Regions from separate parts of the Pseudorhodoferax sp. LjRoot39 genome, predicted to be linked through region 2. Evidence: predicted binding sites of a transcription regulator. Region 2 holds the regulator's gene; the other holds the start of a gene.
The links. The regulator NrdR, encoded in region 2, represses ribonucleotide reductase genes. The targets are predictions, from matches to a motif close to CACNANATNTNGTG.

Region 1: ACSQ4M_RS11620 (ribonucleoside-diphosphate reductase subunit alpha) is a predicted target of NrdR. The motif match lies at 5,141-5,154, and genes of this name have one in related genera.

What each region holds. Positions count from the first base shown of each region.
Region 1 is NZ_CAXUQL020000001.1:2,445,554-2,460,858, reverse strand. Features, by position in the region: gene ACSQ4M_RS11645 (cytochrome C assembly family protein) at 1-771, shown strand, start outside; gene ACSQ4M_RS11640 (PP0621 family protein) at 768-989, shown strand; gene ACSQ4M_RS11635 (sensor histidine kinase) at 1,220-2,923, shown strand; gene ACSQ4M_RS11630 (sigma-54-dependent transcriptional regulator) at 2,927-4,360, shown strand; gene ampD (1,6-anhydro-N-acetylmuramyl-L-alanine amidase AmpD) at 4,350-4,943, shown strand; gene ACSQ4M_RS11620 (ribonucleoside-diphosphate reductase subunit alpha) at 5,251-8,202, shown strand; gene ACSQ4M_RS11615 (ribonucleotide-diphosphate reductase subunit beta) at 8,353-9,606, shown strand; gene ACSQ4M_RS11610 (histone) at 9,785-10,363, shown strand; gene ACSQ4M_RS11605 (carbohydrate kinase family protein) at 10,433-11,335, opposite strand; gene ACSQ4M_RS11600 (DUF3426 domain-containing protein) at 11,359-12,591, opposite strand; gene prmA (50S ribosomal protein L11 methyltransferase) at 12,600-13,499, opposite strand; gene accC (acetyl-CoA carboxylase biotin carboxylase subunit) at 13,505-14,854, opposite strand; gene accB (acetyl-CoA carboxylase biotin carboxyl carrier protein) at 14,865-15,305, opposite strand, start outside.
Region 2 is NZ_CAXUQL020000001.1:2,889,881-2,905,185, reverse strand. Features, by position in the region: gene earP (elongation factor P maturation arginine rhamnosyltransferase EarP) at 1-388, shown strand, start outside; gene efp (elongation factor P) at 510-1,064, shown strand; gene ACSQ4M_RS13720 (DUF349 domain-containing protein) at 1,151-3,901, opposite strand; gene ACSQ4M_RS13715 (DUF748 domain-containing protein) at 3,975-7,553, opposite strand; gene ACSQ4M_RS13710 (transglycosylase SLT domain-containing protein) at 8,137-8,982, shown strand; ZMP/ZTP riboswitch at 9,017-9,172, shown strand; gene glyA (serine hydroxymethyltransferase) at 9,207-10,451, shown strand; gene nrdR (transcriptional regulator NrdR) at 10,477-10,926, shown strand; gene ACSQ4M_RS13695 (GspH/FimT family pseudopilin) at 11,033-11,563, shown strand; gene pilV (type IV pilus modification protein PilV) at 11,557-12,057, shown strand; gene ACSQ4M_RS13685 (PilW family protein) at 12,074-12,802, shown strand; gene ACSQ4M_RS13680 (pilus assembly PilX family protein) at 12,810-13,499, shown strand; gene ACSQ4M_RS13675 (pilus assembly protein) at 13,496-15,241, shown strand; gene ribD (bifunctional diaminohydroxyphosphoribosylaminopyrimidine deaminase/5-amino-6-(5-phosphoribosylamino)uracil reductase RibD) at 15,279-15,305, shown strand, end outside.

The sequences.
Region 1 (15,305 bases), 440 kb from region 2:
GCCGCCGCCGCCGCGGCCTATGCGGTGCCGGCGGCGGTCGCCTCGCGCCTGCAGCCCGAGCGCAGCCGTCACGCGCTGTTGCCGGCCTGGGTGCTGCATGCGCTGCTGCTGTGCTGGGGCCTGTGGTTCACGGCCACGCCGCGCTTCGGCTTCGCGCCGGCGCTGTCGGTCACGGCCTGGCTGGTGCTCACGGTCTACGCCGTGGAAAGCCATGTGTTCCCGCAGCTGCGTGCGCACTGGGCGCTGGCCGGTTTCGGCGCCGTGGCGGTGCTGATGGCCCTGGTGTTCCCGGGCACGCCCCTGCACGAGAACGCCTCGCCCTGGCTGCCGCTGCACTGGGCCCTGGGCATCGCCTGCTATGGCCTGTTCGCGGCGGCCGTGCTGCACGCCTGGCTGATGCGCCGCAGCGAGCGCGCCATGCGCGACGCCGGCCCCTCGTTCAGTGGCGTGCCGCTGTTGACGCTGGAGCGGCTGACCTTTCGCTTCGTGCAGGCCGGCTTCGTGCTGCTGACGGCCACGCTGGCGGCCGGCTGGCTCTTCGGCGAGTCGCTCTACGGCGCGGGCGCCGGCCGCTGGCGCTGGGACCACAAGACGGTGTTTTCGCTACTGTCCTGGCTCACCTTCGCGGTGTTGCTGGTCGGCCGCGCGCGCTTCGGCTGGCGTGGCCGCACCGCCGTGCGCGTGCTCTACGCGGGTGCGGCGCTGCTGCTGCTGGCCTATGTGGGCTCGCGTTTCGTGCTCGAAGTGTTGATCGGCCGGGGGGCCGCATGAAGTTCCTGATCGTCCTGCTGGTGGTGGCCTTCGGCGTCTGGCTGTGGCGCTCGCGCCGGCCGCCGCCACCGCCGGCCAAGCCGCGTGCCCGCAACGCACTGCCGGCCGAGATGGTGCGTTGCGCCGCCTGCGGCCTGCACCTGCCGCTGGCCGACGCCGAGCGCAGTCCGCGCGGCGTGTACTGCAGCAAAGAGCACCGGCGCCAGATCGAGGGCTGAGAAGCTGTGAACGAACCGCTCACGCCCACGCGAGGCCCCCAATGACGAACTTCTCACGTTGCGACCGCTGCTCCCAGGGCCTCGCCCTTCGGGCCGGGGCGCGCCAAGCCACATGCGGGCGTTGCAGTCCTTGCCCGGGCACGAGCCCGGGCGGCGGACTGCGCCTACGCCTGTGGCCCGGCGCACCCCGTCGTGGACGCGATCGGTTCATTCACAGCTTCTGAGACGGCGTGACCGCCCTCGACGACGCCTGGCCACCGTCCGACTTCGATCCGCGCACCGCGGTCCTGCCGCCGGTCGGCGACCTGGCCATGACACGTGCCTGGTACGGTTTCATGACGGCGCGCGTCACGATCGCACTGGCCCTGCTGCTGCTGCAGGCCACGCAGTACGCGCTGACGGGCACCGTGCCGGCCTGGGTGCTGGCCATGTGCGCGCTGTACCTGGCCAGTGCGATGGCGACGCGGCTGCTGGCGCGCCCGCGCCTGCCGCGCCATGCGCTCGATCCGACCTGGCTGCTGACCGTGGGCATGGACGTGCTGGCCATTGCGCTGCTGCAGCTGTTCCAGTCCGGCACCATCAGCTACACGCCCTTGCTGGGCGTGCCGGTGCTGCTGACGGCGGTGCTGGGCACGCGGCCCATGGCCATCGGCATGGCGCTGGCCATCACCCTGCTGCTGTTGCTGGAGACCTGGTGGGCCTCCGCGCACGGCCTGACCGAAAGCACGGGGCGCTACCTGCAGGCCGGCCTGGCCGGCCTGGGCTACCTGCTGGTGGCCTTCCTGGCCAACCAGCTGGCGGCCCGGCTCATGCGCGAGGAGCAGCTCGCGCTCGCCGGCCTGCACGCCGCGCGGCTGCAAGCCCAGGTGAACCAGCTCGTGATGGAGACGCAGACCGACGGCGTCGTGGTGGTGGACACGCACAACCGCATGCGCACCGCCAACCCGGCGGCGCGGGCACTGCTGGGCCTGGACGCGGCGGGCCTGCGGCCCACGCTGGACGCGCAGCCCAGTTGGGCGCCACTGCTGGAACTGGCGCGCGCCACGTTCGAGCAGGCCACGCCGCAGGCGGCCGACCTGACGCTGCGCAGCGCCAGCCGCGGCGCCCGGCGCCTGCGCGTGCACACCCGCATGACCGAGGCCCCGGGCCGCGCGCACGAGCGGCTGTGCGTGATGTTCCTGCACGACCTGCGCGAGGCCGAGGCGCGCACGCGCACCGAGAAGATGGCGGCCATGGGCCGCATGTCCGCCGCCGTCGCGCATGAAATCCGCAACCCGTTGGCCGCCATCGTCCAGGCCAATGCGCTGCTGGACGAGGAACTGCAGTCGCCCGGCCAGCGCCAGCTCACGCAGATGATCCAGCACAACGCGCAGCGCCTGGCCAAGATCGTCGACGAGGTGCTGGACGTGGCCCGCGTGCCCGAGGCCGGCCGCACCGCGCCACCCAGCCTGCTGCTGGACGCCAGCGTGCAGGACATCTGTGCGGACTGGGTCCGGCGTGCGCCGCAGCGCCGCCGCGTGCAGCTGGCGCTGGCCACGCAGGGCCTGCCGGTGGACTTCGACAGCGAGCACCTGCGCCGCGTGCTGGTCAACCTGCTGGACAACGCGCTGCGCTACGCCAGCGAACGGCCGGCCGCGATCCAGGTGACGACGCGGCTGTCGGCCGAGCGCCAGTCCAGCCTGCAGGTCTGGAGCGACGGCGCGCCGCTGGAGGAATCGGTCGAACGCCACCTGTTCGAGCCATTCTTCTCCTCGGAGAGCCGCTCCAGCGGACTGGGGCTGTACATTTGCCGCGAACTCTGTGAGCGCCACCGCGCCAGCATCGGCTATCAGCGCAGCGCACGGCAGCTCGAAGGCGCCAGCGTCCAGGGCAACGAGTTCTCCGTGCAGTTCCGTCCCCCGAAGCCCGCAGAGCGCACCCCGCCCGCCCATTGAGCCATGCCACCGCACACGCAAGCCCCTTCCGCGCAACCTGCCAGCGTCCTGGTGGTGGACGACGAGCCCGACCTGCGCACGCTGTACGAGCTCACGCTGCTGCGCGAGGGCCACCGCGTGGAGACCGCCGGCACCCTGGCCGAAGCGCAGGCGGCGCTGCAGGCGCAGCGCTTCCGTGCCGTCATCACCGACATGCGGCTGCCCGATGGGCTGGGCCTCACGCTGCTGCAGGAGCTGCGCGCGCAGCAGCGCGCCGAGCGCTGCATCGTCATCACGGCCTACGGCTCGGCCGAGAACGCCGTGGAAGCGCTCAAGGCCGGCGCCTTCGACTACCTGACCAAGCCGGTGGATCTCAAGCAGTTCCGCGCCGTGGTGGCCTCGGCCCTGCAGGAGCACGATGCGGTGCTGCCGCGCCCGGCTGCGCGCAGCGCCCAGCCCGATGGCGCGGCCCATGCGGCACCCGCGCTGGAGCGGCTGGTCGGTGAGTCCGAGCCCATGCGCCTGGTCAAGCAGCGCATCCTGAAGGTGGCGCGCAGCATGGCACCGGTGCTGGTGCGCGGCGAATCGGGCACCGGCAAGGAGCTCGTGGCCCAGGCCCTGCACGCCGCCAGCCACCGCGCCGCCGCGCCGCTCGTCGCCGTGAACTGCGGCGCCATTCCCGAGAACCTGCTCGAGGCCGAATTCTTCGGCGCCAAGAAGGGCTCCTACACCGGCGCGCTGGCCGACAGGCTGGGCTACTTCCAGGCCGCGCGCGGCGGCACGCTGTTCCTGGACGAGATCGGCGACCTGCCGCTGGCCATGCAGTCCAAGCTGCTGCGTGCGATCCAGGAGCGCAGCGTGCGGCCGCTGGGCTCCACCCAGGAGGACACGGTCGACGTGCGCATCGTCAGCGCCACCCACAAGGACCTGGCGGCCGAGGTCAAGGCCGGCCGCTTCCGCCAGGACCTGTACTACCGCCTGAACGTGATCGAGATCGTGGTGCCGCCGCTGCGCGAGCGCCGCGACGACCTGCCGGCGCTGTGCACGGCCCTGCTGGGCCGCATCGCGCACGAATCCGGGATGCAGGTGCCGCCGCCTTCCAGCGCGCTGCTGGCCGAGCTGCAGCAGCATCCGTTGGCCGGCAACGTGCGCGAGCTCGAGAACCTGCTGCACCGTGCCGTGGCCATGAGCGAGGGCGATGAACTCAGCGCCGACTTCCCCGACAGCGGCAGCCAGGCACTGGCGCCCCTGCCGGCAGGCGACGAGGCCACGCCCAGCGACCTGCAGGCCTACTTGGACCGGCAGGAGCGCGCCATCCTCGTGCGCGTGCTGCACGAGACCGGCTTCAACCGCACGGCGGCGGCAGCCCGTTTGGGGCTGTCTCTGCGGCAGATCCGCTACCGCATCGCGCGGCTCAACATCGCCACGCCGCAGGACAACGAACCCCATGACGAGTGACGCGCTGTGGCAGGGCGGCTGGTACCGCTTCGCGCGGCACCAGCCATCGCCCAACTTCGGGCCGCGCCCGGCCGGTGCGCGCATCGATCTGGTGGTGCTGCACTCCATCAGCCTGCCGCCGGGCCAGTACGGCGGCGACGAGGTGCTGGCGCTGTTCGACAACCGGCTCGACTGGGACGCCCACCCCTACTTCGCGCAGATCCGCGGCCTGCAGGTGTCGGCGCACTTCTTCATCCGCCGCGGCGGCGAGCTCTGGCAGTTCGTCGACGCCGATGCGCGGGCCTGGCATGCCGGCCGCTCGCACTGGCGCGGCCGCGACGAGTGCAACGACGACTCCATCGGCATCGAGCTCGAAGGCCTGGAGGGCGAGCGCTTCGAGCCGGCCCAGTACGACACCCTGGCCAGCCTGTGCGCCGCGCTCGCCCAGCGCTACCCGATCGCCCATGTGGCCGGCCACGAGCATGTGGCGCCGGGCCGCAAGCAGGACCCCGGACCGGGTTTCGACTGGGCCGCGCTGCAGCACGACACGGGCTGGCCGGCCGACTGGTTTCCGCTTGCGGTGCGTGGATCCGCCCCCATCTAGTACGGGTGGCAACAGGACGCGGCTGGGCCAGGCCCAGCAACCATGCCGGTTGCAAGGCGGAATGGGGCGCCATCCCGCATGAAACCTCAGGTTTGCGCGACCATGGCGCACCGTTGCTGGCGCTGCGGCGAGGTTTCGAACATGCCCTGCAAAAAGCCGCGCAACACGCTACCTGTAGTGGCTAGAATGCCGCCGGACCCTAGATATGGGGCCCGGCCCAAAACGCGCTTTTGCTGCCGCCGGGCCCCGTTTGCGGTGACGACACACCGCCAGATTTCGATCCCGTACCCAGCACCACAAGGAAGCCATGCAAACTGCAGCTCACCTCCCATCCGCCTCGCAACTGTCTCCCACGGCCGCCGCAGCGCGCGCCACCACGGCCGGCAGCACTGCACCGAACGCGCTGGCGCATTACCAGATCATCCGCCGCAACGGCGCCGTCGTGCCGTTCGAGCCGAACAAGATCGCCGTGGCCATGATGAAGGCCTTCCTGGCCGTGCATGGCACCCAGGGTGCGGCCTCGGCCAGCGTGCGCGAGACCGTGGACGGCCTCACGCAGGCCGTCACGCGCGCGCTGGTGCGTTCGCGCCCGGGCGGCGGCACCTTCCACATCGAGGACGTGCAGGACCAGGTCGAGCTGGGCCTCATGCGCGGCGGCCACCACGAGATCGCACGCGCCTACGTGCTGTACCGCGAGCGCCGCGCGCAGGAACGCCACCGCCAGGGCGAGCAGGAGCAACCGGCCGCTGCCCCGACGCTGCATGTGCTGGACGGCGGCGAGCGTGTGGCGCTGAACCTGGCCGACCTGCAACAGCTGATCGCCGACGCCTGCGCCGGCCTGGGCGCGGACGTCAAGCCCGAGCCCATCGTGGCCGAGACCATGCGCAACCTGTACGACGGCGTGCCGCTCGAAGAGGTGTTCAAGGCCGCCATCCTGGCCGCCCGCACGCTGATCGAGAAGGATCCGGACTACACCTACGCCACGGCCCGCCTGCTGCTGCACACCATCGTCAAGGAGGTCCTGGGCCGCGAAGTGGCACCGGCCGACATGGGCGCGGCCTACGCCGACTACTTCCCGCAGTTCATCAAGAAGGGCGTGGAGAACGACCTGCTGGACGAGAAGCTGCAGCAGTACGACCTGGCCCGGCTGGGCGCGGCCCTGAAGGCCGAGCGCGACCAGAAGTTCGACTACCTGGGCCTGCAGACCCTGTACGACCGCTACTTCCTGCACGTCAAGAAGACCCGCATCGAACTGCCGCAGGCCTTCTTCATGCGCGTGGCCATGGGCCTGGCGCTGGGCGAGATCGACCGTGAGGCGCGCGCCATCGAGTTCTACGAGGTGCTGTCCTCGTTCGACTTCATGTCCTCCACGCCGACGCTGTTCAACAGCGGCACGCTGCGCTCGCAGCTGTCCTCCTGCTACCTGACCACCGTGCCCGACGACCTGGACGGCATCTACGAGTCGATCAAGGAAAACGCACTGCTGTCCAAGTTCGCGGGCGGCCTGGGCAACGACTGGACGCGCGTGCGCGCGCTGGGCAGCCACATCAAGGGCACGAACGGCGAATCGCAGGGCGTGGTGCCATTCCTCAAGGTCGTCAACGACACGGCCGTGGCCGTGAACCAGGGCGGCAAGCGCAAGGGCGCGGTCTGCACGTACCTGGAAAGCTGGCACCTGGACATCGAGGAGTTCCTGGAGCTGCGCAAGAACACCGGCGACGACCGCCGCCGCACGCACGACATGAACACGGCCAACTGGATCCCCGACCTGTTCATGCGCCGCGTCATGGAGAAGGGCACGTGGACCCTGTTCTCCCCCTCCTCCGTGCCCGACCTGCATGATCTCTTCGGCACCGAATTCGAGAAGGCCTACGTGGCCTACGAAGAGAAGGCCGCGCGCGGCGACATCAAGCCCAGCAAGACCATCCCGGCCACCGACCTGTGGCGCAAGATGCTGTCGATGCTGTTCGAGACCGGCCACCCCTGGATCACGTTCAAGGACGCCTGCAACGTGCGCTCGCCGCAGCAGCACGTGGGCGTGGTGCACTCGTCCAACCTGTGCACCGAGATCACGCTGAACACCAGCGACACCGAGACCGCCGTCTGCAACCTGGGTTCGGTGAACCTGCTGCAGCACTTGAAGGACGGCCCCAACGGCAAGTCCATCGACCACGAGAAGCTCAAGAAGACGATCTCGACGGCGATGCGCATGCTCGACAACGTGATCGACATCAACTACTACGCCGTGAAGAAGGCGCGCGACTCCAACCTGCGCCACCGCCCGGTGGGCCTCGGGGTGATGGGCTTCCAGGACGCGCTGTACGAACTGCGCATCCCCTACGCCAGCGATGCCGCCGTGCAGTTCGCCGACACCTCGATGGAAGCGGTCTGCTACTACGCCTACTGGGCCTCGACCGAGCTGGCAGCCGAACGCGGCCGCTACTCCAGCTTCAAGGGTTCGCTGTGGGACAGGGGCATCCTGCCCATGGACTCGCTGAACCTGCTCGAACAGGCCCGCGGCGGCTATGTGGAAGTGGACCGCTCGGCCACGCTGGACTGGGACGGCCTGCGCGCCAAGATCAAGCAGGACGGCATGCGCAACTCCAACTGCGTGGCCATCGCCCCGACCGCGACGATCTCCAACATCATCGGCGTGGACGCGTCGATCGAGCCCTGCTTCGGCAACCTGTCGGTCAAGTCCAACCTGTCGGGCGAGTTCACGGTCATCAACCACTACCTGGTGGCCGACCTCAAGCGCCTGCACCTGTGGGACGACGTGATGGTCATGGACCTCAAGCACTTCGACGGTTCGCTCGAACCCATCGACCGCGTGCCACAGGAGATCAAGGCGCTGTACGCCACGGCCTTCGAGGTCGAGCCGGCCTGGCTGGTCGAAGCCGCGGCACGCCGCCAGAAGTGGATCGATCAGGCCCAGTCGCTGAACATCTACATGGCCGGGGCCTCGGGCAAGAAGCTGGACGACACCTACAAGCTGGCCTGGACGCGTGGCCTCAAGACCACCTACTACCTGCGCACGCGCAGCGCCACGCACGCCGAGAAATCGACCGTGGCACCGGGCCGTCTGAACGCCGTGTCCTCGGGTGCGAATGCCGCACCGAGCATGAGCGCGCTCGACGCCGCAGCCGCCAAGGCACGCGCCCAGATGGACGCGCAGATGAATGCGCCGCTGGCCGCTTCGGCCGCGACCGATGTGAAGTTCTGCGGTGTGGACGACCCCACCTGCGAAGCTTGCCAATAAGACCGCGATGAAGCGCTGACGCGCAGCCCCTTTGCATCGCATGCGCCTGCGCGTTTTTGCGATGCACTGGAGCAACAAACATGCACGGCGCCCAGGTGAAGCCTTTGCTTTTCAGGGCGCCGCTTTCATAATCTCGGCACTGGAAAATCTATGCTTACCTGGGACGACGAAGTCAAGCCCTCCTCGCCATCGACACAACACAGCGGGTCCACGGGACACCGCGAGGCAGCGGTCTCTCCCAATTCCGTGAACGCTGTCTCCGCCGCCGCAACGGCCGCGGTCCAAGCCTCCTCCTTCGACACGCCTGCGACTGCATCGCGCCTGCCCGATGTGGCGCTGCCGCCAGTGGCCGCACCGCGCCCCGCCGCAGCAGCGGGTGCCGGCACACACCGCGTGAACGCGGCCGACAAGCGCATCATCAACGGCCAGACCGACGTCAACCAGCTGGTGCCGTTCAAGTACAAGTGGGCATGGGAAAAGTACCTCGCCACCTGCGCCAACCACTGGATGCCGCAGGAAGTGAACATGAACCGCGACATCGCGCTCTGGAAAGACCCGAACGGTCTGACAGAGGACGAGCGCCGCATCGTCAAGCGCAACCTCGGCTTCTTCGTGACCGCCGACTCGCTGGCCGCCAACAACATCGTGCTGGGCACCTACCGCCACATCACGGCGCCCGAGTGCCGGCAGTTCCTGCTGCGCCAGGCCTTCGAGGAAGCGATCCATACGCACGCCTACCAGTACATCGTCGAGTCGCTGGGCCTGGATGAGTCCGAGATCTTCAACGCCTACAACGAGGTGCAGTCGATTCGCGACAAGGACGAGTTCCTGATCCCTTTCATCGAGGCGATCATGGACCCGAACTTCCACACCGGCACGCCCGAGAACGACCAGACCCTGCTCAAGAGCCTGATCGTGTTCGCCTGCCTGATGGAGGGCCTGTTCTTCTACGTCGGCTTCACGCAGATCCTGGCGCTGGGCCGGCAGAACAAGATGACGGGCGCGGCCGAGCAGTACCAGTACATCCTGCGCGACGAGTCCATGCACTGCAACTTCGGCATCGACCTGATCAACCAGTTGAAGCTGGAGAACCCGCACCTGTGGACGCCCGAGTTCAAGGCCGAGATCAAGGCGCTGTTCGAGAAGGCCGTCGCGCTCGAGTACCGCTACGCCGAGGACACCATGCCGCGCGGCGTGCTGGGCATGAACGCCTCGATGTTCAAGGGCTACCTGCGCTACATCGCCAACCGGCGCGCCACGCAGATCGGCCTGGAAGCGCTGTTCCCGAACGAAGAGAACCCGTTCCCCTGGATGAGCGAGATGATCGACCTGAAGAAGGAACGCAACTTCTTCGAGACACGCGTCATCGAGTACCAGTCCGGCGGCGCGCTGTCCTGGGACTGAGACACCGACAACAACATGTTCCACCGCACGTCACGCCCCCCGAGTAGCACCGACAGAGTGCCGGCGTGCACGTGTCCTGAATCCATGGCGCTGGGGCTTTTGGCCCCAACGCCATGCATCGCTTGTGGCGCCCCAACGCGCCGCAAGTGCTCTTTGTAATCCGATCAAGGAGAAAACCATGGCAACTGCGAAGAAACCGGCCGCGAAGAAGGCCGCCCCGGCGAAGAAGGCCGCTGCTCCGGCAAAGAAGGCCGCTCCGGCCAAGAAGGCTGCGCCTGCGAAGAAGGCCGCTGCACCGGCCAAGAAGGCTGCGCCTGCGAAGAAGGCCGCACCGGCGAAGAAGGCCGCACCGGCGAAGAAGGCTGCGCCCGCCAAGAAGGCGGCACCGGCGAAGAAGGCTGCACCGGCGAAGAAGGCTGCACCGGCAAAGAAGGCCGCACCGGCGAAGAAGGCTGCGCCCGCCAAGAAGGCCGCTCCTGCCAAGAAGGCTGCTGCTCCGGCGAAGAAGGCTGCGCCCGCCAAGAAGGCTGCTGCTCCGGCGAAGAAGGCCGCTGCTCCCGCCAAGAAGGCTGCTGCCAAGAAGGCCGCTCCGGCCAAGAAGGCGACTGCCAAGGCCGCCCCCGCCAAGAAGGCTGCTGCCAAGAAACCTGCAAAGAAAGCGGCCCCTGTGCCTGCTGCCGCTGCCCCTGCAGCGTCCACGCAGACCACGCTGAACCCGCAGGCCGCCTGGCCGTTCCCGACGGCCAGCAAGCCCTGAGCGTTGCGCTGCAAGGCGCGACCAAGCCCGGTGCCGCAAGGCCCCGGGCTTTTTCATTTCATGGCCCGCTCACAGACCCCATGCGGCCCGGTCCACGCTGTAGTTCTGCGGGCCTCGCTGGGCAATCTTCAGGGCACCGATGCGGCTGCCCAGTTCAGCGCAACGCGCCAGCGGCCAGCCACGCTCCAGCCCAAACAGCAAAGCGCCGCGGTAGGCGTCGCCGCAGCCCGTGGGATCGACGAGTTCGTCCACACGCACCGGCGCGACCAGTGTGCGCTCGCCCGCGACCCAGACCTCGCTTCCCTCGCCGCCCAGCGTGACCACCAACCCCTGCACCTGGCGCGAGAGTTCGGCGAAACCCAGGCCGGTGCGGTCGCTGAGCATCTTGCCCTCGTAGTCGTTGACGGTGACCCAGGTGGCCAGCGAGACGAAATGGCGCAGCGCGGCGCCATCGAACATCGGCAGGCCCTGGCCCGGATCGAAGACGAAGGGGATGCCGGCGGCGGCGAACTGCTCGGCGTGCTGCAGCATGGCGTCGCGCCCGTCGGGCGAGACGATGCCGAGCTTCACGTCGCCGCGCGCTGCGATGCGCGTCTGGTGCGCATGCATCATGGCGCCGGGGTGGAAGGCCGTGATCTGGTTGTTGTCGCTGTCCGTCATGATCATGGCCTGGGCCGTGTAGCTGCCCTCCACCACGCTCACGTAGTCGGTGGCGATGCCCAGGTCCTTCAAGCGCTGCAGGTAGTCGGCACCATCGGTGCCCAGCGTGGCCATGGGCAGCGGGTCGCCACCGAGTTGCTGGAGCGCGTAGGCGATGTTGCCGGCACAGCCGCCGAAGTCGCGCCGCAGGCTGGGAACCAGGAACGACACGTTCAGGTTGTGGATCTGGTCGGGCAGGATCTGGTCGGAGAACCGCCCCTCGAATCGCATGATGGTGTCGAACGCAAGCGAGCCGCAGATGATGCTGGCCATGGAGACTCCTGGAAGGTGGAAGGTCAGGGATAGAAGGGGTCGAGCCGGTAGCCAACGACGCGCGCGCGGCCCGCGTTGTCGGCGATCTGCAGGTCGGCACTGGCCGTCCATTCGCCATGGGCATCCAGCGCTGCGGGCGGGCTGCCGAGTTCCTGCGGCATCAGCACGCGGCGCAGCACGGGCTGCTCGGCGATGTCGGTCAGCGTCAGCGCGATGGCCGGCAGCGCCACTGCATGCGCGGCCCGGTTGCGCAGCGTCAGGCTGAGCCGGAAGCCGCCATCACCCAGAGCCTGGAAGGCGGAGCCGTCGATGACGATGGCGTCGATGCGGCGCAGTGGCTGGACGCTGCAGGACAGCGGTGCGCACAGCACGTTCAGCAGCGGCCGCAGGCCGGGCGCCGTGGCGGCCAGGCGGTCGCGCTCGTGCACGGCCCACTGCCACAGCAGCAACACCCCGGCCAGGCCCGCAGTCAGGGACCAGAGCAGGCGCGTGCGTGGCGCCGCGGCCGGCGCCACCATCGGTGGCACGGGCACGGCATCGCGCAGGAACGAGAGTTCGGCATGCGCCGGATCCAGCGGAACGGGCCGGGGCACGGGCGGTGCGGCCACCACGCGCGCAGGCGACGGGGCAGGCCGCGGCGCGTCCTCTGCGGCCGCGCGCAGCGGCAGCGGCATGGCGTGGCCGGCGCTGGCAGTCCGCAGCGCAACGGGTGCGGACTCTTCCGCCAGCGACACCACGAGGCGGCCCGGACGATCGGCCGGAATGGGGGCCGGACCGGTGGCGCCGACCGGCTCGGCGCTGACGCGGTGCAGTTCCGGCACGAAGGCCGTGCCCGGCCCGGGCGAGCCAGTGCCGGATCCGGGTCCCGGCGCAGCGGCCCGCGCCTGCACGTAGTCGGCCAGGTCCTGCTCCAGCGACGCGACGGAATCGGTGACGGGAATCTCGGCGGGCGCATGGGGCAGCCACGGGGGCACGTCATCGTCGGCCACGGGCGGCGGCGCCGCGTGCTCGGGCGCCAATGCCTGAGCCGCGGTTTCGGCAGGCGGCGCCTGCGGCAGCGCCGGCGCTGCGGGCACAGACTCGGCCGTCGGCAGCGCCGCGGCTGCAGCCTCCTCAGGGGCGCCCAGGTGCAGGCCAGCGTCGAAGACTTCGGCGCAATGGCCGCAGCGCACCCAGCCCTCGGAAATGCGCAGCTGATCGGGCACGACCCTGAAGCGGGTTCCGCATGCAGGGCAGCGTGTGATCAGCTGGGCCATGGACGCGGTCAGCGTGGCGCGCCGCGCGTGGCCGTCATCAGGATCCAGCCGTCTTCCTCGTCCGCCACCTGCAACGACAGATACGGCGCGTAGGCCGCCTTGAGCTCGTCGGCCTGGCGCGCCAGGATGCCGGCCAGCACCAGGGCACCGCCGGGCGCCACATGGGCGCTGAGCAGCGGCGCCAGCATCTTGAGCGGCGTCGCCAGGATGTTGGCCAACACCACCTGGTAGACCCCGTTCGCGGCATCGGGCAGGCCGGCACGCAGCTGCACGCCGTTGGCATGGGCGTTGTCGCCGGTGGCCTGCACGGCCGCCTCGTCGATGTCGACGGCATCGACGGCGCTGGCGCCATGCTTGGCTGCCGCGATCGCCAGGATGCCGGAACCGCAGCCGTAGTCCAGCACGCGGCCCCAGTCGCCACCCGCACCGCGGCTGGCGATCCAGCGCAGGCACATGCGCGTGGTCGGGTGCGTGCCGGTGCCGAAGGCCAGGCCCGGGTCCAGCCGCAGCACGTGCTGCGCCGCGGCCGGCGGCTCGTGCCAGGTGGGCACGATCCAGAAGGCCGGCGTGATCTCGACCGGCGCGAACTGCGATTGCGTCAAGCGCACCCAGTCCTCGTCGGGCACGGCACCCACGCCCTGCAGCGTGCAGCCCGGGAAGAAATCCTGCGCCTGCAGCAGCAACGCGGCCTCGTCGGCCAGCGCCTCGGTGGCGAACAAGGCCACCAGACGCGAACGCTGCCAGCCCTCGGCCGGTGGGGGCATGCCGGGCTCGCCGAACAGGGCGTGCTCGGCCTCGGTGTCGCCGTCGGCGTCCTCGACGCTGACCGACAGCGCGTCCAGCGCTTCCAGCGCATCGCTCAGGGTCTCGACCCGGTCCTCCGGGCACAGCAGGCGCAGTTCGAACATGGAGCTCACCGCTTGTGCTGCGCCAACCACTCTTCCAGATAGTGGATGTTGGTGCCGCCCGCCATGAACTTGGCGTCCACCATCAGCTCGCGGTGCAGCGGGATGTTGGTGTTGATGCCCTCGATGACGGTCTCGGCCAGCGCCGTGCGCATGCGCGCCATGGCCTGCTCGCGCGTGTCGCCGTGCACGATGATCTTGCCGATCATGGAGTCGTAGTTCGGCGGCACGAAGTAGTTCGTGTACGCATGCGAATCCACCCGCACCCCCGGCCCGCCCGGCGGATGCCAGGTCGTGATGCGGCCCGGCGAGGGCGTGAACTTGTACGGGTCTTCGGCGTTCACGCGGCACTCGATGGCATGGCCGCGGATCTCGATCTGGCGCTGCGTGAACGGCAGCTTCTCGCCAGCCGCCACCATGATCTGCGTGCGCACCACATCCACGCCGGTGATCAGCTCGGTCACCGGATGCTCGACCTGCACGCGGGTGTTCATCTCGATGAAATAGAACTCGCCGTTCTCGTACAGGAACTCGAAGGTGCCGGCGCCGCGGTAGCCGATGCGCTTGCAGGCTGCCACGCAACGCTCGCCGATGCGCTCGATCAGCTTGCGCGGGATGCCCGGTGCGGGCGCCTCCTCGATGACCTTCTGGTGGCGCCGCTGCATGGAGCAGTCGCGCTCGCCCAGGTACACGGCGTTCTTGTGCTTGTCCGCCAGGATCTGGATCTCCACATGGCGCGGGTTCTGCAGGAACTTCTCCATGTAGACGGCCGGGTTGCCGAAGGCCACACCGGCCTCGGCCTTGGTCATCTGCACGGCATTGACCAGCGCCGCCTCGGTGTGCACCACGCGCATGCCACGTCCACCGCCACCGCCGGCTGCCTTGATGATGACCGGATAGCCGACGGTCTTGGCGATGCGACGCATCTGCACCGGATCGTCGGGCAGCTCGCCGTCGGAGCCCGGCACGCAGGGCACGCCGGCCTTGATCATGGCCTGCTTGGCCGAAACCTTGTCGCCCATCATGCGGATGTTCTCGGGCGTCGGGCCGATGAACTGGAATCCGCTCTTCTCGACGCGCTCGGCGAAGTCGGCGTTCTCGCTCAGGAAGCCGTAGCCGGGGTGGATGGCTTCGGCATCGGTGACTTCGGCGGCCGAGATGATGGCCGGCATGTTGAGGTAGCTCTGGGCAGAGGGCGGCGGGCCGATGCAGACGGCCTCGTCGGCCAGGCGCACGTACTTGGCGTCGCGGTCGGCCTCGGAATAGACCATCACGGCCTTGATGCCCAGCTCACGGCAGGCGCGCTGGATCCGCAGGGCGATTTCGCCGCGGTTGGCGACGAGGATCTTCTTGAACATGAGAAACGGCTTATTCGATGACGAACAGCGGCTGACCGTACTCGACGGCCTGGCCGTTCTCGCACAGGATCTGGGTGATCGTGCCGGCCTTGTCGGCCTCGATCTCGTTGAGGATCTTCATGGCCTCGATGATGCAGACCGTCTCGCCTTCCTTGACCGTGCTGCCGATCTCCACGAAGGCCTTGGCGCCGGGACTGGGCGAGCGGTAGAAGGTGCCCACCATGGGCGACTTGGCCACATGGCCCTTGATGGCCGGTGCAGCAGCAGGTGCAATGGCAGCGGGTGCCGCAGCGGCCTCCGCCACGGGCTGGGCGGCCGGCACTGGTGCGGCCACATAGGCCACCGGGCCCGGCGGGACACCCTTGACGATGCGCACCTTGCCTTCGGCTTCGGTGATTTCCAGTTCGGAGACGTTGGAGTCCGAGACCAGGTCGATCAAGGTCTTGAGTTT
Region 2 (15,305 bases):
ACCCGGCCTGCGCCTGCACTGGCTGGCGCCCCGGCCCCAGCCGGAATTCGACGCGCTGCTCTGGGCCTGCGACCTCAATTGCGTGCGGGGCGAGGATTCGCTGGTGCGCGCGCTGTGGGCCGGCCAGCCCCTGGTCTGGCAGATCTACCCGCAGCATGATGGTGCCCACCACGAGAAGCTGGAAGCCTTCCTGGACTGGCTGCAGGCCCCGCCCTCGCTGCGCACTTTCCATGCCGCCTGGAATGGGTTGGCCGCTCCCGACCTGCCCCCGCTGACGCCTGCACTGCTGGATGAATGGCGCACCTGCGTGCAATCCGCACGCAAAAGCCTGCTCGCGCAGACGGACCTCGTCAGCCAGCTGCGCCACTTCGTTGCCGAAAGGCGATAAAATCGCGGGCTTTGCGAAATTTCCCAAAGAAATCTCGCAACCTTGACGCAGCCCGCAGAGTACAGGGTTGCGCCCCGGCACCCTAACGGGGCCGGGCAACCAACCTCTCCGCAGAACGCTTATGAAGATCGCTCAAGAAATCCGCGCCGGCAACGTGATCATGCACGGCAAGGACCCCATGGTCGTGCTGAAGACCGAATACAGCCGCGGCGGCCGCAACTCCGCCACCGTGCGCATGAAGCTCAAGAGCCTGATCGCCAACTTCGGCACCGAAGTGGTGTTCAAGGCCGACGACAAGATGGACCAGATCGTGCTGGACAAGAAGGACTGCACCTACTCCTACTTTGCCGACCCGATGTATGTCTGCATGGACTCCGAGTACAACCAGTACGAAGTCGAAGCCGAGAACATGGGCGACGCACTGAACTACCTGGAAGACGGCATGGAGCTGGAAGTGGTGTTCTACGACGGCAAGGCCATCTCGGTCGAACTGCCGACCAGCGTCGAGCGCGAAATCACCTGGACCGAGCCGGCCGTCAAGGGCGACACCTCGGGCAAGGTGCTCAAGCCGGCCAAGATCGCCACCGGCTTCGAAGTGCCGGTGCCGCTGTTCGTGGCGCAAGGCGACCGCATCGAAATCGACACCCGCACGGGCGAATACCGCAAGCGCGTCTGAGCGAGCGGCTTCCCCACAAAAAAAAGCGCCCTCGGGCGCTTTTTTGTTGCCCGCGCCATGGTGGCGCGGGATCTGGTAAGCACCGATCAGCGCTTGAGCAGCACCTTCAGCACGTTCTGCACCCGCCTGGCGGTGCCCGCGTCGTAGGGGCTGGCCAGCACCTTGGCGGTGTCCTGCGCCCAGGTCTGGGCCGGCGACGGGTCGTTGCGGCGCGTCAGCAATTGCAGCTGCAGCATGCGGCGTGCGCTGATCTGCTCGGCCGGCGTCGGCGCCTCGGCAGCGATCTCCAGGCGCAGCAGCGCTTCGGCAGCCGCCTTGTCATCGCCGGCAGGCGCAGCAATGCTCTGCACCCACTGGCCGCGCACCGCCGAATTGACGCCGCCGCCCAATTCCTGCGCGCTAGGCACCTGCTCGGCCGCGCGCTTCTCCCAGGCACCCAGCAGATTGGTCAGCACTTCGCCGTGGGCCTGGGCCGCCAGCTTGCGCAGCGCGGCCTGGGCGTGTTCGGTCGCCTCGCGCTGGGCGCGGAAAGCGGCATCGCCCAGGCGCGGCCCGCGGTCTGCCATGGGCGGGCGGTCGCCGAAGCGGCCACCGTCGCGGCCGTCGCGGCGCGGCTCGAAGCGGTTGTCACCGGGGCGTGCAGGGCCGCGGTCCCGGTCGCCGAAGCGTGCGCCGCCGCGGGCCGGCGCAGGTTGGGCTTTCTGCATGCCGGGGCGGTCATCGCCGCGCATGGCCACCACGGGCTTGCGTACGGGAACCGGGGCGGGCGCAGGCGCAGGCGCAGGCGCCGGTGCTTCGGCGGCGGCTTCGCCTTCGGGCACTGCGTCGGTCGGCGCATCGGCCAGCGTGGCGGTTGCGTCTGCAGGCGCTTCGGCAGCCGCGGGAGCGGCCAATGGCGCGGCCGCCGCCGCAGCGGCAGCGGCCTGGCCACGCGTGGCAGCCTCCAGCGCGGCCAGCGCGCTGCGGATCTTCTGTGCGTCACCGCTCGCGTTGGCGGCTTCCACCGCACGGGCCGCATCCAGCACGGCACGGTCGACCTGGCTCATGGCACCGGCGGCCTTCTCGCGCTCTTCGGTCTTGCGCTGGAAGGCTTCGTCGATCGGCTTGCGGAAGGCATCCCATAGCTTCTGCTCGAACTTGCGCTCCAGCGGAATGGTCTGCGCTTCGGACTGCCAGCGCTGCTGCAGCGCCTTGACGGCATCGATGCGCAGCATGGGGGCCGCGCCCAGGACCTTGGCTTCCTCGATCAAGGCACGGCGACGGTCGATGCTGGCCTGCTGCGCCTGTTCCAGCGGCGCCGCAGCAGCCTGGATGGCTTCCTTCCACTGGTTCTGCAGGTCGGCAAAGGCCTTCTCGCCCAGATGGCCGGCTTCGCGCCAGCGGTTGTCGAACTGGTGCAGGGAACGGCCCAGCAGCTTCCAGTCGGTGGATGTGGCATGTTCGGCGGCCCAGGCCTTCAGTTCTTCCAGCAACGCCAGGCGCTGGGCCTTGTGCTCGGCGGCTTCGGTCTTGCGCTTGTCCAGCCATTCTTCGACGACCTTGTGGGCAGCGTTGCAGGCCTCGTCGAAGCGCTTCCACAGTGCGTGGTTGGCGGGGCCACCCTGGTCGGTCTGCTTCCACTGCTCGCGCATCTGGCGCAGCGTGTCCTGCATCTTGCGGCCGCCCAGCGCATGGCCTTCGGGCCGCTTGAGCAGGCCTTCGGCCTTGATCACGAGTTCTTCGCGCAGCTGGTCGGCGCGCCAGCGCTGCCAGCCTTCGAGTTCACCGGCCGAGACCAGCGCAGTGTGGACTTCGGCTTCGAGCTTGTCGCCGACATGGCGGCCATGGTCCTTGAGCACGGCACGCAGCGCGGTCGCGGCGGCGCTGCTGGCCTTGCCATGGCCTTCGGCCACTTCCTGCTGCAGCTTGGCCAGGGCTTCGCTCACGCGCGCCTCGGCTTGCTCACGCTGGGCCGGATCGACGGCGGGGCGCGCCGGCTTGGGCGCCGCAGCCGGGGTAGCCACGGGTTCGGGCACTTCGCCACGCGCTAGGCGCAGCGCATCGGCCCAGACGCGCACGGGCGGCAGCGGCGCATCGGCGTTTTCCGAAGCCAGGCGGGCCTGCTCCAGCGAAGCCTGGAAGGCATCCCAGACCACCAGCAGCTGGGCCTTGGAGGCGTCGAGCAGCGGCGGGAACTTGCCGTCCACGCTGGCCCAGTTGGTGTCTTGCGCCAGCGTGTCGGCCTGTTGCTGCCAGGCGGCGACGTCGGTGCGCAGGGCCTCCAGCGCGGCCTGTGCGTCCTGCCAGGGCTTGGTCGACAGCACTTCGATGCGCTGGGCCAGCAGCACGGCGGCCTCACGCTGCACCTGCACGCGGTGCTGCAGGTCCTCGATGCCGCGCACGCGCTCGGACAGCTTCGTCCTGAGCGCGGAAAGGGGCTCCTTGGACAGCGGTGCGCCGGCCTTGGCCGCGTCGCGCTGCCAGGCCATGGCGTCGGCGATGTTCAGGCGCGGCAACTCCAACAGCGCCTGGGCCTTGGCGGCCCATTCCGATGCGAGGGCTTCCTGGCCACGCGCGCGCTTGATCTCGTCGAGCTTCTCGCGCAGTGGCTTGGCAGCACCGCGGTCGCGCACGCTGAGTTCCTGGAACACCTGCTGGATCAGCTCGGCGTCCGGGTTGCCGGCCAGCCAGTCGCGGATGCGCGCGGTGCGCTCGCCCGAGGTCGGCGCGGTGAAGGCGCCACCGGTCAGGGCGTCCAGCGCCTGGGAATCATGGGATTTGGAAGGAGTCGTTGTCACCACGGGTGTTCTGCGAAAAGAAGCGGCCGCCTCGGCAAATCGGGCGGCCGCAGGATCCATGAGGGGCGCACCGGTCGGCGCGCCAAGCCCGCTATTTTCGCTGCTTTTGCGCCGGTACCGCTGCGCGGTGGTTTCAGGGCGTGGCCAGCTCCAGTTCCGCGCGCGGCGCCCAGCCGGTTTCGGACGCCACGGTGCGCGGCGCGCCGAGGAACAGGCGCTCCAGCGGAACCTGCTGCGCGGCCAGGTAGTCGCGCACGGCCACGCTGCGCTGCACGGCCAGGTTGCGCACGGATTCGTCGGAGACCTGCATGTCGGCCAGCAGCAGGGCCTCCATCTCGGGCACAGGCAATTCCTTGGCCACGCCGAGCGCATTGCGCGGCTTGTCGGCCAGCTCGGCGCGGGCGTAGAGCGACTTCAACAGGGCCGGGTATTCCTCTGCGCTGACCACGGTCGGCGGGGCGCCGCCCCCCTGCGCAGGCAGCGGCTGGCCCGTGGCCACGACTTCGCGGCGCTTTTCGGCCTGCACCAGGCGCCCGAGCCGTGCGCGCTTCAAGGCCTCGCGCTCGGCCTCGGGGCTGGCCGTGCCGATCACGGAAAGCTTGAGGCCCGGCCGGTCGGTCAATGCACGGGCGACCTTGTCGAGCCGCTGTTCGGCGTCCTTGTCGAGCGTGGCGAGGCCAGGCGCGAAGTCCACCTTGCCGAGCTCCTCTCCGCCACCGCCAAAGGCGCTGGCCAGCAGGCTGAACGGCGCGGTCACGGCCTTGAGGATCAGGTTGCCGAGGATCTTCAGGATCACCGGTCCGATGCTGAACTGCGGGTCGTTGAGCGAGCCCTGGATCGGCAGATTCAGGTCGATCACGCCATTACGATCGGCCAGCAGGGCCGTGGCCAGGCGCACGGGCAGGCTGGCCGGCGCGCCCGGCACCGGGTCGCCGAAGGTCAGCTGGTTCAGCACCAGGCTGTTGCTGGCCGTGAGCTGGCCGTTGGGCAGCACCTCGTAGTGCAGATCCACGCTGAGCTTGCCGCGCTGGATGCCGTGGCCGGCGTACTTGACGGAATACGGCGACAGCGGCGGCAGTTCCAGATCGCGCACCTTGGCACGGATGTCCAGCGCCAGCGGCTTGGCCAGCGGGTTGAGTTTGCCGTCGATCTCCAGCGAGGCCGTACCTTCGGCCCGGCCGCGCAGCGTGAGGTCGGCCATGGCCGGCTGGCCTCCAGCGACGCCGGCCGAATCGAAGGCGCTCAGACGGCCTTGCAGCTCTGTGAGGTTGGCCGTGTAGTTGGGCTTGACGAAGCGGTCGGAAAACAGCACGCGGCCGCCCTGCACCTGGATCGGCCCGAAGCGGATGTTCGGTGCCGGGGCGGGCGGAGCGGCAGCGGCCGTGGCCTCAGCGGGCGCGGCCTTGACCAGGTCCTGCAGGTTGATGCGGCCGGTCTCGTCGACGATCACGCGCGCGTAGAAATCACTGAGCGCCGTTGCGTCCACGGCCAGAGCGAGCGCCGCGCCGGGCGCCATCTCGAGTGCCAGGCCGCGCAGGCGCAGCGTGTTCCAGGTCAGCAGGTCGCGCCCGGTGGTGGCTTGCGCGGTGTCGGCAGTGCCCTGCTGGGCGCGCAGGTCGTCGATGCCCAGGTCACCCGCCACGCGCAATGCCGGACCGCCGCTCAGGGCCGCATACCGCAGGCTGCCCTTGAAACTGGTGTCGGCGCGCTGCACCCGCACGTTGAGCGCCTCCCCGAAGTAAGGCTCCAAGGCGTGCAGTGGCAGTGCCTGCAGGTCAAGGTCGGCCTGCAAGACCATCGGTTCCAGCGCCAGCTGGCCGCGCAGCGAAAGCCTGCCCGGCGTCGTCTTGCCGGCGGCGATGGCGGCCGACAATTCCACGGGCACCAGGCGCGCGCGCTGGTCGAGTTGCAAAGGGCCGGCCCGCAGCTTGAGCGCAGAGACGGCGAGCGCGACCGGCCTCGCCGTGGACTGGTCGGCATAGCCCAGGACACCTTCGTCGACTTCCACGGAGCGCAGACCGACGCGCCAGGGCGCGCCTGCCGGCGCGGGCGTCGGTGCAGGCTCGGCGCGCGCAGGCACCAGCCAGTCCTCGAACATCCAGCGCCCCTTGGCATCGCGCGCCAGCGCCAGGCGGGGCCGCTCCACCTGCACGCGGCCCACGTCCACGGACCGGTTGGCCAGATCGACGCGGGCGTCGCGCACTTCCAGCTTGCGGATGTCGGTGGGCTCGGCTGTGGCCAGCGCGAGCTGTGCGACGCTGAGCTGCTCGGCGTTGAGCACCAGGCCGCCCTCGGCCTTCCAGGCCAGTGCCAGCCGCGCCGACAGCTCGCCCTTGAGGCGCGGCTTGACCACGGCGGCCAGGTAGGGTGCGCCCAGTTCCAGCGGGGCCTTGTCCAGCGTGGCATGCAGGTCGGCCGCCTGGTCGGTCGCGCTGCCCTCGAAGGCCAGAGCTGCCACGCCGCCGATCCGGGCGGAGCCCTGCAAGCGCATGGGCTGGGTGAAGGGATAGGCCAGCTCCTGCAGCGCCAGCGTCAACTGGTCCATCGAGAGTTCTGCTGGCGGCCCGCCGGGCACTGCCAGTTGGTCGTGCCAGGCGATGCGCCCGCCCTGCAGCACGGCCTTGTCCAGCACCACCGACCAGGCCGGCGCAGGGACGGCCGGCTCGGCGGCTGGCGCAGGCTCTGCCGTCGCTGGCGCAGCAGGCAACAGGTTCAGCCGGCCAGCGCCGTCACGCTCCACCCGCAACTGCGGCCCGTCGATCTCGAGCGAGGCCAGCCGGAGCACGCGCTGCAGCGGGCGCAACTCGGCCACGTCCAGCGCGATGCGCTCGACCCGCAGCAATTCGCCACCGCCAGCGTCCTGCAGTTGCAGGCCATGCAGGCCCAGTTGGCCCTTGACGACCACGGAGGCGTTCGATGTCTGCTCGAAATCCAGGGCCAGATCGGCCTCCAGCACACCGCCCTGCAACTTGACCGGCAGCCCCTTCGGCCAGTAGGGCAGGTAGGGCTGCACATCGAAACCACGGATGGCGAAGTGCGCCGCCGTTTTGCGCGAATCCAGGAACGGCGTGCTCTGGGCGGAAGAGTCGAAGGTGCTTCCGTTGAGCGTGAACGCCAGCCGGGGCTGGGTCTGGACTTCGCGGTCGGCCTGCAGGTTGCTCAGGAAGGGCAGGCCCAGCTGGAGCCCACGCAGGCAGTGCTGGCGGCCGACCACGTCATCCTGGAATTCGACGGCCCCGTCCGTCAGCGCCAGGTTGTAGAGCGCGAACCTCGGCGGCTCGCCCGGCGGCTTGTCCGAGGGCGCCGACAGGCGCGCCAGAACGTCGTCGATGTCGTAGTGCCCCGGCGACTGCTGGCGCAGTTGCAGCCGCGGCTGGCTCACTTCCAGCGCATCGAGCACCGGTGCCAGGCGCCAGAGCGAGGCCAGCGCCGCATTGACGTAGATCTGGCCGATGTGCAGCTGGTCGCCTGCGCCGTCCTGGGTGCGCACGGCCAGATCCTGCAGCGTGAGTTCCAGGCTCCAGGGGCGGAACTCCACCTTGCCGATCTGCACATTGCGGCCCAGCACCTCGCCGATGGCACGCTCGGCCTGGGGCTTGAGCAGCCACGGCACCCACAGCATGCCGGCGCTCCAGAAAAACGCCAAGACAAGGAGAGTCAGGGCCAGGCGTTGCAGCCAGAGGGGAAGACGGGAGCGAAGCGCTGCGAACATGCCGGCATCCTACTGCGCCGGCCCCAACAAGAAAGCCCGGCGCCAGGAAGATCCTGGACGCCGGACCGGGCAGCGGACTCATCGTCTTTCGCCGCCGTTTTCGCAGGCTGGAGGTCAATGTCCTGCCATGCGGTGGAGGCAAGGTATTGCCTCCAAGGGGTGACCGGGGCTGCAACCCTTGGCACGAATGCCGCAGAACTGCTCCTACCGGTGGAATGCTCGCTGTCAGGCAAGCGCCTTCACTCTAGTCGCCACCACAAGCTCTGGCAAAGCCGGTATTTCAATGACAAAAGTGTTCGCCATTGATGCGCTTGTGTTGACACAAACTGCCTAGCCCGCCCACTTTTAAAATTCCCATAGAGAATAAAGAATAGAATTGATATTCTTGACTTGTTATTAAAGCCACTTCTAGAATCCGCCAGCCCCAACAGGGGACCCTGGGGTTTTCCCGTAGTGCCACGAGGCCAAGAGTCGCATCCTTCTGCAGGAACACCGCGATTCCGGACATGGACCCCATCCGATCGACAAGCCCTTCCGCCACAGCCCCGCGCCGTGGCGGCGGGCTTCTGAGAGAAGGAAGGCTATGGAGCTTTTACAGAACATCGGGCAAGGGCTGAGGACGTTCGCGTCCGACGTCGCCCAAGGGTTCTTCGAGATCACCCACAACGGCTTCGCCCTGCTGGGCTTGGTCGTGGTGGTGTGTGCCGGTACCGCATTGGCGCGGCCCGACCTGCGTCAGTCCGCGGAAGTGGAGTTGATGGGCTGGCTGCAGGAGCGCCACATCGCCACCACCGAAGCCGCCTGGCAACCGTCCGAGCCCGGCGCGATCGAGCGCGCCACCGCCACCAACCCGGCCGAGCTGCCCAAGCAGCAGGCCGCCGTGGCGTTCTGGCTCAGCAAGAAGTACCGCGTCGCGCCCGAGCCGCTCGGCGCGCTGGTGGCAGAAGCCTACGATGTGGGCCGCCAGACCAAGCTCGATCCGACCCTGATCCTGGCCATCATGGCGGTCGAGTCCGGCTTCAACCCGTTTGCGCAAAGCACCGTGGGTGCCCAGGGCCTGATGCAGGTCATGACGCGCGTGCACACCGCCAAGTACGACCGCTTCGGCGGCACGCTGGCGGCGTTCGACCCGGTCACCAACCTCAAGGTCGGCGTCAAGGTGCTGCAGGAGTGCATTGCCCGCGCCGGCTCCATCGAGGGCGGCCTGCGCCACTACGTGGGCGATGGCCTCGGTGAACAAGGCCAGAACTATGCGCTCAAGGTGCTGGCCGAACACGCCCGGCTGTTTCAGGTGGCCACCGGCCGCACGCTGCCACCGCCCGAGCCGCGCGTGATTCCGGCAGCCGCACCGGCCGAAGAACCGCAGCTTGCCCCCGTGCAAACCAAGGCCGACGACACGCTGCTGTCGCTGTCTCAGAGCGCTTCCTGACGCGGGCAGCCGGGCCGGTGGCTCGGCTACACTAGCGCCCGTACGCAACTGGCGATAGGCAGCGGTCAAGCGCAGACCGCATGCTGACGTGGAACCGCCGGACTTTCATAAGCTCCTCGACAACCACTGGGAAGCGTACCGCAGGATCCTTGTGATCCCCCGCGTTCAGCCGTTCGCCTGGGCAGCCCTTGTACTGATACAAGGCCATACCTCTGAGGACTGCCATGTACGACCGCAACATCCTGATCGAACAAACCGACCCCGAGCTGTACGCCGCCATCCTGGCCGAGAACCGCCGCCAGGAAGACCACATCGAGCTGATCGCCAGCGAGAACTACGCCTCGCCCGCCGTCATGGCCGCACAGGGCTCGCAGCTGACCAACAAGTACGCCGAGGGCTACCCCGGCCGCCGCTACTACGGTGGCTGTGAGTACGTGGACGTGGCCGAGCAACTGGCCATCGAGCGCGTCAAGCAACTGTTCGGCGCAGACGCCGCCAACGTGCAGCCGCACTGCGGCGCCTCGGCCAACCAAGCCGTGTTCCTGGCCTTCCTCAAGCCCGGCGACACCATCATGGGCATGAGCCTGGCCGAAGGCGGCCACCTGACCCACGGCATGGCGCTGAACATGAGCGGCAAGTGGTTCAACGTGGTGAGCTACGGCCTCAACGCCAAGGAAGAGATCGACTACGACGCGATGGAGCGTCGCGCGCACGAAACCAAGCCCAAGCTGATCATCGCTGGCGCCTCGGCCTACAGCCTGCACATCGATTTCGCGCGCTTCGCCAAGGTGGCGCGCGATGTCGGCGCGATCTTCATGGTCGACATGGCGCACTACGCCGGCCTGATCGCTGCAGGCGTCTACCCCAACCCGGTTCCGCATGCCGATGTGGTGACCTCCACCACGCACAAGAGCCTGCGCGGCCCGCGCGGCGGCATCATCCTCATGAAGGCCGAGCACGAGAAGGCCATCAACAGCGCCGTGTTTCCGGGCCTGCAGGGCGGTCCGCTGATGCACGTGATCGCGGCCAAGGCCGTGGCTTTCAAGGAAGCGCTGACGCCCGGATTCAAGGGCTACCAGCAGCGCGTGCTCGACAACGCCCGCGTGGTGGCCGAGACGCTGACGGCGCGTGGACTGCGCATCGTCAGCGGCGGCACGCAAAGCCATGTGATGCTGGTCGACCTGCGCGCCAAGGGCATCACCGGCAAGGAAGCCGAGGCCGTGCTGGGCGCCGCCCACATGACCATCAACAAGAACGCCATCCCGAACGACCCGGAAAAGCCGATGGTCACGAGCGGCGTGCGCGTCGGCACCCCGGCCATGACCACGCGCGGCTTCGGTACGGAAGAAGCCCATGCCACGGCACACCTGATCGCCGACGTGCTCGACAACCCGCGCGACGAAGCCAACCTGGCCCAGGTGCGCGCCAAGGTCGCTGCGCTGACCCAGCGTTTCCCGGTCTACCGCTGATCGGGCGGGCGAGCGCAAGTCCGCTGTGCGGTGCCCCTTCTGCGGCCATACCGAAACCCAGGTCGCCGAGACCCGGGTTTCGGAAGACGGCGACTTCATCCGTCGGCGCAGACGTTGCGCCGGCTGCGACAAGCGATTCACAACCTATGAGCGCGCCGAAGTCAGCTTCCCGGCCGTGGTCAAGAAGGATGGCCGGCGCACCGAGTACTCACCGGCCAAGCTGCGCTCTTCCTTCGCGCTGGCGCTGCGCAAGCGACCCGTCAGCACAGAGCAGATGGACGCGGCGATCGAGCACGTCGAAGAGAAATTGCTGAACCTGGGCGTGCGCGAAATTCCATCGCAGTCCATCGGCGAACTCGTCATGCGCGAGTTGAAAAAGCTCGACAAGGTGGCTTACGTGCGCTTTGCCAGCGTCTACCGCAGCTTCGCCGACATCGAGGAGTTCAAGACACTCGTCGACGAGGTCAAACGCTGAAAAATTCGGCAAATCGTATGCAGAAGGACTTGCCGTGAACTTCTCATCTTTTTTGTAAGCAATTGAATCCTTAGACTGCCTCCTGCCAAAGCGCTGAGAGGTCGTCATGAGGTTCTTCCGTTTGAGGGTTGGCGCGCACAGCGCCGTTGCAGGCGTGACCTTGGTCGAGACCATGGTCTGTCTGCTGATCGTTGGTGTGCTGGTCTCGCTGGCCGGGCCTGCGTGGCGCGACCTTTTGCTGCGCCAGCGCGTCGCCACGGTGCGCACCGAACTGACCAGCGCAATGCAGTTGGCACGCTGGGAGGCAGTGCGACGCAACGCCCCGATCGCACTGCAGCGGCGGATCGACTGCGGTGCGCTGCTGGCCACCGTACACGACTGGGGCTGCGGTTGGGATGTGCAAGCGGCACTACCGGGCGAAGCACGGACACTGCAGCGCTTCGTTCCGCCACCCGGCCTGCGATTGACGCACCCAGGCGGCGGACCCGCGATGGAGTTCAGCCGAAGCGGCGTGCCTGTGCTGGTTGCCCACAAGTTCGTCATCTCTCCAGCAGCAGAAGTCACACCGATGACCACCGTCTTGTGCGTCAACCGCACAGGGCGTGTGCGCACCGTCACGGGGGTAGCCACATGCTGAACCTCAACCATCGCACGCACCAGACCGGTATCACCTTGCTGGAATCGCTGGTGGCCATGCTCGTGCTGTCGACCGGCATCGGTGCGCTGGCCTGGACCCAGGCGCGGCACCTGAGCGACGGCCGCGACACCGCCGCACGCAGCATGGCGCTTCTCCTGACCGAGGATCTCGCAGACCGCATGCTCTTCAACCGCAACGCAGCAGCAAGCGGTAGCTACCAGCTGGCTTGGGGCGAGCGTCCGGCGTCGGCGGATTGCCGCAGTGCGCCCTGCCTGGGTAGCGCATTGGCACGCGCCGACTTGTCTGCATGGCGCGATGCCTTGGCGCAAGCGCTTCCTGGCAGCGACGCCCATGTGTTCGCCGTGGGCGGGAGCGGTCGACAGATGGGAATCGCGATCTCCTGGCGTTCAACCGGCGCCAGCGCCTTGGCGCCGGCGACAAGCCTCGATTGCCCTGTGCAGAGCAACTGCCATGTCACCTACGTCCCATTCTGAACGGCAAGGCGGCCGTATGCTGCTGGAACTCGTCGTGGCGCTCGCAGTGGGGATGGGTGTCGTGCTGACGGCCATGGGAACGCTGGCATTCGTGCAGGCCAGCGCCGCCGTCCACGGCGATGCGCTCCGAGTGCAGCAGCGCGCGGACATCGCGTTGCGCGCCATCGGACTGCAACTGCGCCAAGCCGGCGCCGTCGACCTGGCGGAGAACACCGACGGCAGCGTGCGTTTCAGTACCGCGTTCGACGGCTATGCGACCGGTGGCTACGCCGTGCAGGGCGAGAATGGCCGCGCGGGCGCACCCGACGCGTTGAGCGCCAGCTACCAAGACAACGGCGAGGCACACGATTGCCTTGGCAATCGCCCTGACGCCGCGGCCCAAGGCATCCGCATTGACAGCCGCTTTTTCGTGGCCAACGGCAGCCTGCGCTGCCTTGGGGCGCAGGCGGCCAGCGGCAGCCAGGTCATCGTGGACGGTGTGGAGGACTTCCAGGTGCTCTATGGGATCCGCTCGGCCGGCTCCGGTGGCGACCAGTTCCGGTTCGTCGACGCCGACGACATGGCCGGCCGGTGGGCCGACGTGGCTGTCGTCCAAGTCTGCCTGCAGCTGCGCAGCGAAGGCCCGCACCCACAGGCAACAGGCGTGCGCAACTGTCAGGGCGTGGACCAGGCCGCAGATGGCCGGCTGCACCGCGTGGCCTACGCCACGTTCAGCCTGCGCAACCTCCATTCCACCGGCCAGTGAGATCAGCATGCAAGAACGTGGCATCGCCCTGCTGAGCGTGATGGTGGCCCTGGTGCTTGCCGGTCTGGCGGTGCTGGCCAGCGCCCGCGCCGGATTGCTGCACGAGATGGTGGCTGGGCACCAGTCCGACCGCCTGCGCGCGCAGGCCATGGCCGAGGCCTTGCTGTTGGACGCCGAGGCCGACATCCTCGGACGTCGTGGCGATGCGCCCTGCCACCCCAGCCCTGTGGAGCCGCAGCGCACTGCAAGCGGCTTCATCGGCTGCCGCGAACGCGGCACGGCATCGGTCGCCACGGCCCCCTACTTTCCGCAAGACACCGACGAGTTCGACGAGGTGCGCGCTCTGCTCCAGGTCGGCGCGGCGGTGCCCTGCCGCGATGGCATCTGCGTGCCCAGCAGCCTGCAAGCCTTGGCCCGCACCGGCCCCCTGCCACAACCGCTCGGAGCTCATCTTGGGCAGTTCACCCTGGCGAGCGATGGCGCGGCGCCGGAACCCAGTGTGCGCGGCTGGTACTGGGTCGAGATTTTCCTGTTCCGCGGCGCAGGCCCCACACCGGCCAGCCTGCAGCACGCCTTGCCGGACCCGGCGCGCCCCTTCGTCTACCGTATCACCGCACTGGCAGAAGGCCGCAAGCCTGGTACGCAGGTGGTGCTCAGGAGCCTGTTCGTGCCCTATCCCAGGAGCCAGTTGCAATGAAACCGTTGACCCTGCGCGCCTGTGCTGCCTTGCTCAGCGTACTCGCGACCAACGCCACCGCCGAGCCGCAGCCCAGCACGGTCGCCGCCGCCTCGGGCAGCCAGATGCAAAGCCAGCAGCGCTTCGTCGGCTGGTACGACGACGCCACCGGCGATGTGCAAGCCCTGGACAGCCCTGCGGCAAGCCATCCGCGCTGGAGCGCTGCCCGGCAGCTGCAAGGCCTGGGCGCTGCATCGCGCGTCCTGGCCAGCGCGGGCGTGGAGCGCGGCAGCGCAGCCTGGGCCGCATTGGTCGCGCAGTATGGCAACACGCCCCTGGGCGCGGTACGCAACGCCAACCTGTGGTTCATCGCGGGGCGTGGCGGCGCGCTGGCGCGCCCCACCATGGTCTATGCCGGCGCTACCGACGGCATGCTGCACGGGTTCGCCGCCGACGATGGAAGCGAATTGCTGGCCTATGTGCCGCGCCGGCTGCAGCGTCGGTCCGGCACAGCGGCGGTCGATGGTCCGCTGTTCGGCGGCGAAGCCCCGGTCGGCGCGCAGGCCGCGCCGCGCAGCCTGCTCGTCGCCGGTCTCGGCATGGGCGGGCCGGGCTACGTGGTGCTGGATGTGGGCGCGCCCGACCGCTTCGCTTCGGCCAGCGAGGCCGATCTCGTCGTCGCCGACACCACCGATGGCACCGATGCCGACATCGGCCAGCTGCACGCCCCACCCGTGCTCGACGACGCGAACGCCAACCATGCGCGCCACATCGTGCAGATGGCCAACGGCCGCTGGGCACTCGTGATCGGCAACGGCTATTTCAGCCGCGCGGGCCGGCCGGCCCTGCTCGTGCAGTACCTCGACCAAGGCCGCGAGCTGCTGCGCCTGTCGCCCTGCATGGCCGGGGCGCCGTGCACCTATGCGGACGGCAACGGTCTGGCGATGCCGAGACTGCTCGACACCGACGGCGATGGCCGCGTGGACCTAGCTTATGCCGGCGATCTGCAGGGGCGCTTGTGGCGCTTCGACCTGGGCGGTTCCGAAAGCGGCTGGCGCGCCAGCCGCCTCTTCACCGCCTGCGACGCACAAGGCCGCCGCCAGCCCATCACCACGGCGCCGTATGCGCAGCCGCATCCCCAGGGTGGATGGATGCTGGCATTCGGCACCGGCCGCCACCTGCTGGACCAAGACAGTCCCATCACCAACCCGCAGTCGCTGTACGGCCTGCATGACCGCGGCCCGTCCGACCCGCTGCAGCCCGACGAAGCCGCCTGCCGGCGCCCCGACACGCTGAGCGCGTTGGCCTACGGCGAGGCCAGCATCTCGCAAGGCACGGACTACCACCGCATCCAGAGCCTGGCGCAACCCGAGGGCGCTGTACGGTCGCGCGGATGGTGGATCGATCTCCCGCACCCCGGCCAGCGCGTACTGCACAACCCGCAGCTGCTCGAAGGCTACAAGCTGCTGGTGCGCAGCGTGGCGCCCTTCGGCGGCACCGGGCCGCGCAACGCGGGGCGCAGTTGGGTGTCGGTGCTGAACCTGTTGACCGGCATGCCGCCGGCCCAGCCGCCCTTCGTGCTGGCCGACACCAGTCTGCAGGCGCAGCCGCTGGCCATGGCCAGCGCGCCGGCCGGCCCGGCGTTGCTGTCGCGCCGCCCTGGCCACCGCGACGCCTTGCTGCGCTCCGCCTCCGGCCAGCAAATGGCGCTGCGCACCAGCGCGACCGTGGGCGCGCGGGCCGGCTGGCGCGAGCAGCCCTGAGCGATCCCCGACAATCCGGGGCGTGACCCCCGATTTCATGCCCGAGGCAATGGCGCTGGCCGAA